Regions from separate parts of the Shewanella amazonensis SB2B genome, predicted to be linked through region 3. Evidence: predicted binding sites of a transcription regulator. Region 3 holds the regulator's gene; each other region holds the start of a gene.
What was found. Region 3 encodes LexA, which represses DNA repair genes until DNA is damaged. Its sites were predicted from a motif close to TACTGTATNNNNATACAGTA; they were not measured.
Positions count from the first base shown of each region.

Region 1: the regulator LexA is predicted to act here: its motif matches at 1,196-1,215, upstream of SAMA_RS08240 (YebG family protein).
Region 2: the regulator LexA is predicted to act here: its motif matches at 1,427-1,446, upstream of dinG (ATP-dependent DNA helicase DinG).
Region 4: the regulator LexA is predicted to act here: its motif matches at 1,296-1,315, upstream of SAMA_RS11205 (DNA topoisomerase III).

Region 1 is NC_008700.1:1,924,453-1,927,626, reverse strand. Features, by position in the region: gene proQ (RNA chaperone ProQ) at 1-163, opposite strand, end outside; gene SAMA_RS08245 (GAF domain-containing protein) at 417-878, opposite strand; gene SAMA_RS08240 (YebG family protein) at 897-1,184, opposite strand; gene SAMA_RS08235 (paraquat-inducible protein A) at 1,340-1,987, shown strand; gene SAMA_RS08230 (paraquat-inducible protein A) at 1,980-2,609, shown strand; gene SAMA_RS08225 (MlaD family protein) at 2,596-3,174, shown strand, end outside.
Region 2 is NC_008700.1:1,531,861-1,535,034, reverse strand. Features, by position in the region: gene SAMA_RS06550 (DNA polymerase II) at 1-1,367, opposite strand, end outside; gene dinG (ATP-dependent DNA helicase DinG) at 1,469-3,174, shown strand, end outside.
Region 3 is NC_008700.1:4,112,567-4,115,740, forward strand. Features, by position in the region: gene plsB (glycerol-3-phosphate 1-O-acyltransferase PlsB) at 1-879, opposite strand, end outside; gene lexA (transcriptional repressor LexA) at 1,031-1,654, shown strand; gene SAMA_RS18110 (cell division inhibitor SulA) at 1,651-2,157, shown strand; gene coxB (cytochrome c oxidase subunit II) at 2,546-3,174, shown strand, end outside.
Region 4 is NC_008700.1:2,590,156-2,593,329, reverse strand. Features, by position in the region: gene purF (amidophosphoribosyltransferase) at 1-828, shown strand, start outside; gene SAMA_RS11210 (hypothetical protein) at 927-1,148, opposite strand; gene SAMA_RS11205 (DNA topoisomerase III) at 1,339-3,174, shown strand, end outside.

The DNA of each region.
Region 1 (3,174 bases), 2.1 Mb from region 3:
TTTTACTGACCTTAGAATCATCAGCCAACCTTTCAGCCAAATCTTGAAACAATCCAATTTTCAGTGGCTTGGTTTCACCCTCGGCCACAAAGCACAAAGGAAAGGTTTCATATAAATACGCGAGAATCGCATTGGTGTCGGTCAACTTTTCTGTTGATTCCATCTTTACTTCCACAGTTACTAGGTATGTATGCCCGGTTTATTGCAAGCGATTGCAGGACATAGGTTATTCTCTATACGTTAGCCCGAGGGCCAACACACAAATTAGCATCTTCCGGGCGCTTGCCAAAGCGTTAATAACTATTGTTAACAATTTTTACTATTCGCCGGGAAATGATCCCGAGGCAGACGCACAAGCAGCCTATTATAGTGACCGCTTGGGCGAATGCGACTGGGATTTGACGAAAACTGGTGACTTATTGACCGAACAAGGCCTTTTCCAGGGTTCTCACCAAGGTCTCAAGCCCTGCCTGATCTGTCTCATCGAAGCGGGAAAAACTGGGACTGTCGATATCGAGCACTGCAATTACCCTGCCCTGATGCCTTACCGGCACCACAATTTCAGAGTTAGAAGCTGAGTCGCAGGCAATATGACCGTCAAACTGATGCACATCGGCGACTCGCTGTGTTGTATCCGTGGCGGCGGCCGTACCGCATACGCCCTTACCCCATGGAATACGGGTGCAGGCAACCTTGCCCTGGAAGGGGCCCAGCACCAAAGTGTCTTCACGGCGAATATAGAAACCGACCCAATTCAGGTCGTCCATGTGTTCATTCAAAAGCGCCGAGAAGTTAGCCATGGCGGCGACCAGGTCGTCTTCGCCTGACAGCAAGGCCTCAGCCTGGCGGTTTAAGGTGTCGTAAAACGCGTGTTTCATGCAATTCCCTACCGATATTCAGTCATTCTCTGCAGCCTTGCGAGCTGCTTTTTTTACCGGTGCCGTCGCCACGTTGGGGGACGTGCCCTTCAGCAGGGATGATAAATCATCTTTGTGGGTGGCAAAATAGAAGGCCAACTTTTCAGTTGTCGCTTCATCGAGTCCACATTCAGCATTATCGATAAATGGGATCAGGCTGTCAGCGATATCCAGCATCTTGTCGTAGGCATCCGCCTCCTTTTTCGATGTAAATGTCATCTTCTCAACCCCATCTCTGACCACCACAAATTGAGTGATTACCGCCATGATAGCCCTCACACTGTTTATTTATACAGTGACAGAGTGTCACAGTTTTTTTCAGGGGATGCAAGTGTTTAACATGATCTGATACACTCGTACGCTGAAACCGCCTCCAGGGGAGGCAGAATCAGGCATCACCCCGGCTGGGGAACCTGTCATCCATGGATCTGCAATACGCTTCTATGCATCATGACGATATCGACAATTCGGTGATTCTCTGCCGTGCCTGTGATTTGGCCGTGCGACGCCGCGCCTTGCCCAGTGGCGTCAGGGCGCTGTGCCCCCGTTGTCATACAGCGCTGTATGACACCCCCTTCTGCTCTATCAATGGGATGTTGGCGCTCTGCGTATCTGCACTGGCACTGTTTTTACCTGCCAATTTGTTTCCCGTTCTCGAATTACATTTTTTAGGCTCGGTGCGCACCGCAACCGTCATTCAGGGCGCCATGGCGGTCATGGATCTCGGCTACTGGGTGGTGGGCATTGCCGTGCTTGTTGCCGCGGTTATAGGCCCGGGGTTATTGCTGCTGTCAATCTTGTCACAGGTCCTGCTGGTCAAGATGGGACTCAACCCCGGGTGGCAAAGGGATCTGTATAAGTGGTTATTGCGTCGTCATGGATTATTCAGCCAGCTCACCATGCTCGAAATTTATGTGATTAGTTTTTTGGTTTCAGCATTTCAATTATCTGACTTCTCAGATATTTATTTTGGTGTGGGTACCTTTTCGTTCACCATGCTGTTTCTGGTGACCCTGTTTTTGCAGCGGGAATACAATATCGAGCACATGTGGAGCCGCCTGAATGACTGACAATGTCCAGACCACCGGCAAACAAATGGGCCTGTGTCTTTGTCCGGTATGTAAGAAAACCAATCCGGAAGATGCCCAGACTTGCAGCCGCTGCGGAGCACATAACCAGGCTCGCGATTACTCCAGTGTGCAAAAAAGCTGGGCACTGCTTATCACCGCCGCCATTTTACTTATACCCGCCAATGTTTACCCCATCACGACCCTGGTGAATCAGGGTAAAGTGACCCACGACACTATATTCAGCGGTATCAAGCATTTGGTGCATTCTGACATGTTGCCTATTGCCATCATTGTCTTTACCGCGAGTATTCTGGTGCCCTGGCTGAAAATCATCGGCCTTGCCATCTACCTCTCTGCCATCAGTTTTTCCCTGCCGGTGTCCAAACGCAGACTGATGGCAGGCTTTCACATTATTGAGTGGATCGGCCGCTGGTCCATGCTGGATTTATTTGTAATTTCATTAACTGTTGCCCTGGTGAATATGGGGCAATTGCTGGATGCCAAACCCGCACCGGCAGCGACGGCATTTGCCTTGGTGATTTTGCTGACACAGCTTGCGGCCAAGGTACTGGATACGCGTTTACTCTGGGATCGACTGGACTTAGAAGATGACAAATATTGAAGCACCCAAGGTAGTCAAAAAGAAACTGTTCTCGCCGGTTTGGCTCCTGCCTCTGGTTGCACTTGCCCTTGCGGCCTGGCTTGGTATCAAGAGTATTCGGGAGTCCGGCGTCGAAATTTTTATTCATTTCCCCAGCGCTTCCGGAATCGATGTGGGCAAAACCCTGGTCAAATATCAGGGACTGACTGTCGGTAAGGTCACAGATATTGCCATGGACGAAGACCTCAAAGGCGTCAACGTCACAGTGATGATGGACTATCGTTCAACACCTTACCTGAAAGAAAACACCCAATTCTGGTTGGTATCACCCAAGGCCTCCATTACCGGGGTGTCCGGCCTCGATGCCCTATTCTCAGGAAACTATATCGCGGTTCAGCCAGGCGATGGCGAAAACATGACCCGTTTTGACGCTCTGAGAGAGGCCCCGCCATTGGCCCCCGGCAACGAAGGCATACTGGTGGAGCTCAGCACCGACAGACTCGGTTCATTGGATGTGGGATCGGGTGTCTATTTCAGGCAAATTCCAGTGGGCAACGTCGTAAGCTACCGCCTCGAAGGCAGCCAA
Region 2 (3,174 bases), 1.7 Mb from region 3:
ATTAAAAAGGTTCGGATGATGGAGGGATACAGGCTCTTGTAATCCAGCACCAATACGTTGCGATATAAGCCCGGAACCGAATCCATCACATAGCCACCCGGGCTATCGGGCCCGGGGACTGTTTGCATTGCCGGTGCCACAAAACCCGCCCGGTGCAAATGGGGCAGATAAAGGTGATTAAAAGCCGCAATACTGGCACCCACCCTACCAAATTCCAATCCAGTGAGGCGCGCCCGCTCAAGGGCAAAATGGATGAGATCGGTCTTTTGAAAAATATCCCACACCAGGCGGCAGTCGGTGAGGTTGTAATAGGCCAAAGCAGCTTTGTCTTCACGAAACAACCGGGTGATTTCTTCGCCACGGTCATCAGGATTATGGATAGCTTTGCCCTCCCCCAGGAGTTCACCCGCCACCCTGTCCAAGGCGAAACTGTCAAACTGGTAAAATGCGGCCTTTAACCAATCAATACCATCGAGAACTACCCGTCCGGACAAGTCCAGGGTCTCCGGTCTGTGCTTGTCTTCTACTTTCCAAGCGAGTGGTTTACCGAACCGCCCGATGCAAAGCCGCATACCATGGTGTTTTGCCCTACGCCACAGGAGCGACAGATCGAAAGTCACCACAGCCCAGCCCAAGAGGATGTCGGGGTCAACCTCCATAAACCAGCGCTGCAGCGATAACAGCAGGGCCACTTCATCACAAGCCCACTCCACGGCGACCTTATGTTCCACCCCATCCCGATGGCAAGTGAGCTCGGTTTCCCCCTCACCGACTATGATGACTTTGGGTTCGCAGTCACCATATAAACCAATGGAATAGAGCTCCCCCGACATACTGCATTCGATATCGAGGGAAACCGCTTTCAGGGGAATGTGTTGACTGGTTGCCCTCACCCGGCTGGCAACAAACCGGCTTGGGCCGCTCGAGTCGAAGTGGCCGAAAAACTCGGCATCAAGGGCCACAAAACGTTCAATCAGGAAGCGCTGCTCTGGTTTGATATCGGCCTCATAAAGCGCAATACCCAACTCCTGCGCTCGATTTACGAGGCGCTTGAGCATAAGCCCTGTACGGCAATAGATTGCATGCACGGGTTGCCTGCTGAAACTTTGCAGCTCGAGTGGGTGCGACCAGACTTCAGTTTCAGCGCCCTCCACGAGCAAGCGCTCTACATCATCGCTATGGCAAAAGGCCATGGGTCTTTGATTATGCACTTCCACCTTCACCGGCCCGTTGACGGTTTTAATCAGATATTCCAGCACAGTGTCACCGCTGCGCTGCACATTGGCGCGCGTGAGCACCCGCCCCCTGAGCAGTATCGGAGCCAGTGATTCATTGAAGCCAGGGTAGCAAGGGGACGACAATTCCATGGGTAAAGGAGTAAAAAACACACATAAGCAATGATTGCAGGGTTCTTAGCCTAAGCAATCACTGTTATTATGTACAGCATAATTGAGCTGCCGAGAGCCCCATGCTGCCAGACAAAGTCAAAACCCAGATCCGCGCAATCTATAAAGATATTGCCGCCGCGTTGCCAAACTTCCGATCCCGACGCGAGCAAAACTATATGGTGGCTGAGATCTCCAAGACGCTGGCAGGGGAATATGACAAGCACAGGCGCATCATAGTTGTCGAAGCTGGCACAGGGATTGGTAAGTCTTTGTCCTACATTTTAGGCACCATTCCGCTGGCTTTGACTCAAAAAAAGAAAGTCTGTATCGCCACTGCAACCGTGGCCCTGCAGGAGCAGCTGCTGCACAAGGATTTACCTTTCTTTTTGGCGCAGTCCGGGCTCAACTTTCGATTTGGGCTGGTAAAAGGCAGGCAAAGATATGTGTGCCTGGCCAAACTCGAGATGCTCATAGGCGACAATAACGGCACTCAAATGGCCATGTGGCAGACCAAGCCCGACACGGCGCAGGTAGAGATGCTGCAAAAGCTGCACAGCGATTTCCACAAGGGCCTCTGGAACGGCGAAATAGACACGCTGGAGACGCCTATCCCCGATCACCTTTGGCAACAAATTGCCTGCGACAAGCATTCCTGTCACAGGCAAAATGCCAGTCACCGCCAATGCCCGTTCCACAAGGCACGGGAAGATGTGGATACCTGGGATGTGCTTATAGCCAACCACAGCCTGCTCTTCGCCGATCTCGAGCTAGGCGGCGGTATTATACTGCCCGATCCTGAAGAAATGTTTTACGTGATTGACGAAGCCCATCACCTGCCAGTGGTCGCACGGGATTTTTCCAGCGCGCAGGCGACATTGAGAGGGGCCGCTGACTGGCTTGAAAAAATTGGCAAGACCGCCGCCAAATTGCAAAACCAAATCAAGAGCAACAACATCATAGCGCCGTCACAGGCCATGCAAGACCATGTCGCTGACATCGCCGGTATGCTCAACCAGGTTGCCCATTATTGCGACGGCGAAAAGGCCCGTTTCGACAACCCGGAAAACCGCCTGCGCTTTACCCATGGCGCACTGCCGGAGGTGCTTAAACGTCACGCGGAAAACCTGGCCACGGCCACCAGCGGTGCCTTGAAGCAGTTCAATAAGATGCAACTTCTGCTGGGTGAAGCCATCAAGGATGGCGACATCCCACGCCATCAGGCCGATACGCTGCAAACCGAAACCGGCTTTATGCTGCAGCGGCTCGAGAACCTGCACAAACTCTGGAAAATGATGGCCAAAGAGGACAGTAAAAAAGGCGCACCCACGGCGCGCTGGATTGAACTCTTGCCGGCCAATAAACAAGTGGACTACCTGCTGTGCGCCTCCCCTATCGAAGTCGGCTTTATGCTGGAATCCATGCTGTGGGAAAAGGCGGCTGGGGTGGTGCTGTGCAGCGCAACCTTGCGGGCACTGAATCAATTTGACTATTTCGCCCATCAGGTAGGCTTGTCGCTGCACGATGGCAGTCGCTATCTCGCGTTGCAATCGCCTTTCGACTTTGAAAACAACGCCACCCTGTATTTGCCCAAAATGCGCACCGAACCGACCGACGACAATTACACCGATGAACTGGCCGAGCACATTTTAAAGCTTACTGAACATGAAATGGCCAGTCTGGTGTTATTCGCTTCTTACTGGCAGATGGAAAAGGTTGCCGACATCATCGGCCCAAAACTGAAAATCCCCTTGCTTATCCAGGGCAACTCGCCACGTCAGCTTTTGCT
Region 3 (3,174 bases):
AATTTGCTCGGCACCCTTGATACTGATGCCCTTATAGAGCTTGTTCCACAGCCAGGTGAGGAAGCGCTCGGCGATACGTACCAGGCTGTCGGAGTAGTCGGCAGCAATCTCATCCAAATATTGAATGGCAGTTTCACGGGCCTTTTCTTCTGAGATTTTCTTACTGGAGGCCTCTTCAGCAATGGCTTTTTTCAGGTTGTCAGATTTCAGCAGGGCATGGAACATGGCTTGACGATTGGGCAACACAGGTCCGGTCATCACCTTACGCTGACGGCGGAAATGGACTCTCGCGACCCGGGCAAGCTTGTGGGCAATGCGCTTATCGGTGCCATGTTCATCGGCCATATGACGAAGTGACACAGCACGGGAAAACTGCACAAAGTTATGACGACCCAGGAACAAAATCATCAAACACTTACGCAGCCAGGTCGGATCTTCCCGTTCGAGTACTGCCGCACGCATGGTGTCATCCTCTTTACCCGGGGTACGTCCCCAGTAAAGACTCACAGGCACCAGCTGTATATCGAGTTCTTGCTGCTGACGGTGCAGGGCCAGTAATTGCTGGAAGGTCTGCAAAAAAGGCTCATTACTGTCACGCTTTCCAAACAGCGGCTTTCGGCCTTCCAGACACACGACCCTAGGGGTCTTGATCCCATCAATTTCCAGCATCTGATAGGGGCTGGGTAATCCAAGCTTGCCAGTTATCTCATGGAGCGCAGCGATATCGCTCACAGACTCGGTTTTCATGACGTAAACCAAGGGGCGGGAGGGATCGAGATTCAAATCGGCGAAGGGATCCTGAGGTACCACTATGGTGTGTACCAACTGCTTTTGGATCCACCGCAAGGACTTAAACCAAAAAGACTCGTGTGCTGACATTCTGATATTGGGAACCTGGCTTCAATCAATAGCGCAATAGAATATCAGACAGCCGCAGCCATTAGCCAATAATCTGAAAAATGGTTAATACTTGCGCTGATTAAAATACTGTATATACTGACAGTAACTGTATAGAAAAACAGGAATGACCATGAGACCGCTCACGCCTCGCCAGGCCGAGATCCTGGACCTAATCAAACGCAACATCGCCGAAACCGGCATGCCCCCAACGCGGGCAGAAATTGCATCCAGACTCGGCTTTAAAAGTGCTAATGCCGCCGAGGAGCATCTTAAAGCGCTCGCCAAAAAGGGCTGCATTGAGATTATGCCCGGCACCTCGCGAGGTATCAGGCTGGCGGGTGATGAGTTGGAAGATCAGCCAGACCCGGGTTTGCCCTTGATAGGTCAGGTGGCTGCCGGTGAACCCATTCTCGCCCAAGAGCATGTTGAGCAGTATTATCAGGTCGATCCTGCCATGTTCCGCCCCCATGCCGATTTTCTGCTGCGGGTTCGCGGCGACAGTATGAAAGACATAGGTATTCTCGACGGCGACCTGCTGGCGGTGCACAAGATGAACCAGGCCCGTAATGGCCAGGTGGTGGTTGCCAGGGTGGAAGACGATGTCACGGTAAAACGCTTCGAGAAGCAAGGCAATGTGGTGTACCTACACGCAGAGAACGAGGCATTCGCTCCTATCAGAGTGGATCTTGCCAACCAGAGTCTCACCATCGAGGGCTTGGCTGTGGGCGTTATCCGTAATGGAGACTGGCTATGAACAAGCTGATTGGTAACGCACCCCGTCATCCAGGTTTATGGACAGATTCCGCAGCCAAAGACGTTTGCCCCACATCGCAGGTGATTACCCAAAGCACTCAATCCCAAGGTCGCCAAGAGATGCAACAGCTCGCCCCAGAGCTTGCACGCCTGAGTCTTGAGGGGCGCTGGATAGTGCTTATCAGCCCACCCAATATCGGGCTTAAATCTACGCTGGCCCAGGCGGGTGTGCGCATGGACCGTGTGCTGCTGGTGCATGCCAAAGACGAAGTGGAAACCCTTTGGGCGATGGAGAAAGCGCTAACCAACGGTACCTCAAGTGCCGTGCTGTGTTGGACCAACGAACTGGATCCCAGAGATAAACGCAGATTGGCACTGGTAGCCAAAAATGCCGTGGCACTGGGTGTTATTTTTGAAAATGTAAATGCTCACTCACATGCCAGCGCTTTTGCTGTCAGACCCGAGTTAAGCCATACCCTTCGCGGTGCATCACCGCTGCACTGATCACCTCTTCATCCCTTTAAGCCCCTTTATCGGGGCTTTTTTTCGATAATTTTTTCAGATAATTAGAAAATAAAGTGATCTTGATCAATATTTAAACTGCAAGTAATGTAGTTCAGGTTAACAACGATTTGTTTGTTATATCCGGGCGATTATGTCGTCGCAGTATCTGAGGCTTGCGCCATGGATATTGTGTATTTGACCGATATATTCAGCTGTAGGTGCAAGTGTGGTGAACAAGGCTGTAATTCATTAAATAAGATACCAACCGCCAACGCACTTTGAAGTCATCGTTGCTTTTTGTGGGAACCGAAGAGTTTGCATAGAGCAGAGACTTACTGTGTGGCTCTTCTTTGTAGTTGCTTGATGCAATTGACAGAGGAGATGTCTTGTGAAGCAATGGTTGTATTGTTTCGCGGCGGCTTTATTGGCCCCGCCCATCTTTGCGGCTGACATGCCGCTCAACATGACACAAGGTGTTACTGAGATAAGTGGCAAGGTCTATGGCCTGCACATGACTATCCTGTACATCTGCTGTGCCATAGGTGTAGTGGTTTTTGGCGCCATGATTTACGCCATGATAAACCACCGCAAATCAAAAGGGGCGGTTGCCGCCCAATTTCACGAAAGCACCAAGGTGGAAATCGCCTGGACTCTGGTGCCCTTTCTCATCCTGATTGCCATGGCTATTCCGGCAACCAAGACCCTTATCGCCATGGAAGATCCGTCCAATGCCGACTTGACCATCAAGATCACCGGCTCCCAATGGAAGTGGCACTACGATTACTTTGACCACGACTTCGGTTTCTACAGCATCCTGGCTACACCCAGAAGCCAAATCGAAGGTGCAGAAGCAAAAGGCGATCACTACTTGTTGGAAGTGGATAAGCATCTGGTGCTGCCCACCAACCGCAAGGTGCGCTTTTTGATGACCTCCGACGACGTCATTCACTCCTGGTGGGTGCCCGCGTTTGCCGTTAAAAAGGATGCCAATCCGGGCTTTATCAACGAAGCATGGAC
Region 4 (3,174 bases), 1.5 Mb from region 3:
GTCACCCTCGACGGTCAGCTGTTTACCCGTCAGTGCGCCGAAGCGCCGCTCTATTCGCCCTGTATTTTCGAATTTGTTTACTTTGCCCGTCCAGACTCCACCATCGACAAGGTGTCTGTGTACGCCAGCCGGGTAAATATGGGCGCCAAACTGGGCGAGAAAATCAAGAAAGAATGGTACGACAACGACATCGATGTGGTTATCCCCATTCCTGAAACCTCCTGTGATATCGCACTGGAAATTGCCCGTGTTATGGACTTGCCTTACCGTCAGGGCTTTGTAAAGAACCGCTACATTGGCCGTACCTTCATCATGCCTGGTCAGCAGGAGCGTAAGAAGTCAGTGCGCCGTAAACTCAATGCCATCAACACCGAGTTTAAGGGCAAGAATGTGCTTTTGGTGGACGACTCCATCGTGCGTGGTACCACGTCAGAGCAAATCATCGAGATGGCCCGCGAAGCCGGTGCCAAGAAGGTGTATTTCGCCTCTGCTGCCCCTGAAATTCGTTTCCCCAACGTGTACGGCATCGATATGCCCACTTCCAATGAGCTGATTGCCCACGGACGTGATGCGGATGAAATTGCCAAACTGATTGGTGCCGATGGTATCATCTTCCAGGATTTGACTGATCTGGTTGAAGCTGTGCGTATGGAAAACCCCGAAATCAAGCGTTTTGAAACATCGGTGTTTGACGGTGATTACATCACTGGTGATGTGACTCAGGCGTATCTTGACCACCTCACTCAGCTGAGAAACGATGATGCCAAGGCAAATCGCAACAGCGATGTGGGCACGAATCTCGAGCTGCACAACGTCTGTCACCCGTAATGGGTTACACCCATAATGATGGGTAGCTAAAAGATCAAGGCAAATCAAAACCAGCACTCAGGTGCTGGTTTTTGTTTTTGGGAATTTAACATTCACACTCACATGGCATTGGCAAAACACAGCAGCCAAATGGCAAATAAGCTGGCCATACCCAGATGCGTCACAGGCGTCGCCCGCAGAAAGTTTACCCCAATTGCACACAGTGGCAGCATTACCCACGGTCGCTCTCCCGAAGGAAGACACAGGGCTAATCCAAGGGTTAACAGGGCCGCATATAACAGCCATTGATGGCGAATGATTGACACTGAACTTTGCATCATAAAATCCGGGAGCGGGAGATATCGGTCATTTCAGCTTTGATGAGAACTATTCTCAACAAAATTTACATAGGATCAGGGTAAATTTGACCTTGGCTTTGCACTTGGCCAGGATTGCGCGTTGCGCCCACCGGGAATTTTCGCTACATTTACTGTAAATTCATCCAGTGCTTTTGCACCAGAATATCCCGCCATGATCCTCTATATCGCCGAAAAACCGAGCCTCGGCCGCGCCATCGCTGAGGTGTTACCCAAACCCCATAAAAAGGGTGAGGGTTATATTGAGCTTGGCAACGGCGATTGTGTCACCTGGTGTATTGGCCACTTACTGGAGCAGGCCGAGCCGGATGCGTATTCTCCCGAATACAAGCAGTGGCAGCTTGCCCATCTGCCCATTATTCCCGCCGAGTGGAAACTCACTCCACGAAGTTCGGCCAAAAGTCAGCTGGCAGTCGTAAAGCGCCTGATTAAACAGGCTTCTTCTTTGGTTCATGCAGGGGACCCGGACCGCGAAGGACAGCTTCTGGTGGATGAGGTAATTTCCCACGCCAAGGTTTCTGCATCCAAATTGGCCTCCACCCAGCGCTTATTGATTTCCGATTTAAACCCCGACGCGGTGCGCCGCGCACTGGGACAGCTTCGCAGCAATAAGGAGTTTGTGCCGCTTGCCACATCGGCATTGGCGCGCAGTCGTGCCGACTGGCTTTACGGCCTGAATATGACCCGTGCTTACACGCTTCAGGGCAGAAAGGTGGGGTATGCAGGGGTGTTGTCTGTCGGACGGGTGCAAACCCCATTATTGGGTTTGGTGGTTCGCCGTGACCTGGACATTGAGCACTTTGAGCCCAAAGATCACTATGAGGTGCTTGCTCACATTACCACAGACAAGGGCGAGTCCTTTTGTGCCAAGTGGCAACCCAGCGAAGCTTGTCAGCCGTACATGGATGAAGAGGGGCGGGTGCTTTCACGCCGCCTCGCCGAAACTGTGGTGAGCCGCATTGGCGGTAAGCCGGCACTGGTTGAGCATGTCAGCCATAAAGACAAGAAGCAGGCGCCGCCATTGCTGTATAGCCTCTCGGCGCTGCAAATCGATTGCGCCAAACGTTTTGGGATGAGTGCCAAAGAGGTGCTGGATACGGCCCAGAGCCTGTATGAGCGACACAAGCTGATTACCTATCCCCGCTCTGACAGCCGTCATTTACCCAAAGAACAACTTGCTTTGGTGCCTGATGTGCTGTCGGCCGTCAGTGCCAACGCCCCTGAGCTTTTGGAAGGGGCGCCGTCACCTGATTTGCACTTGGTGTCCAAGGCCTGGGATGACAGTAAGGTGGATGCCCACCACGCCATAGTGCCAACGGGCAAACGAACGGCGCTGTCGCAACTTAACCAGCGGGAGCGTCAGCTTTATTTGCACATTGCACGGCAATATTTGGCGCAGTTTTACCCCAATCGCCTTCTGGCAGATACCGAAATCCAGCTGATTATCGAAGGCGGTAGCTTTATCGCAAGGGCGTCGGTTGAGCGAGCCCCAGGTTGGCGGGTATTGTTTCAGGGACGCAGCACAGAGCAGGACGAGGCGAAAGAGCCACAAGAGACTGATGCCAGCCAAAAGACGCCCTTGCCAGCCCTGAATAAGGGCGACATTGCCCGGTGCTGTCATGGTGAGTTATTGGCAAAGCAAACCCAACCCCCAAAACACTTTACCGATGCGACCTTGCTCAGTGCCATGACCGGCATTGCCCGTTATGTGAGTTCACCGGACATTAAACGTATATTGAAGGACACGGATGGCCTTGGCACCGAAGCGACCCGGGCCGGGATCATCGAACTTCTGTTTAAACGTGGCTTTCTGGTGCGCCAGGGTAAAAGCATCGTGGCATCCCAAGCCGGGCGGGGGTTAATTGCCAGCTTGCCTGAGGTGGCCACCACTGCCGATATGACCGCCCTGTGGGAGCGTCAGCTCAGCGATATTTGCCAACGTCAGCTTTCCTATAAAGGCTTTATGACACCACTGGTATTGGAACTTGAA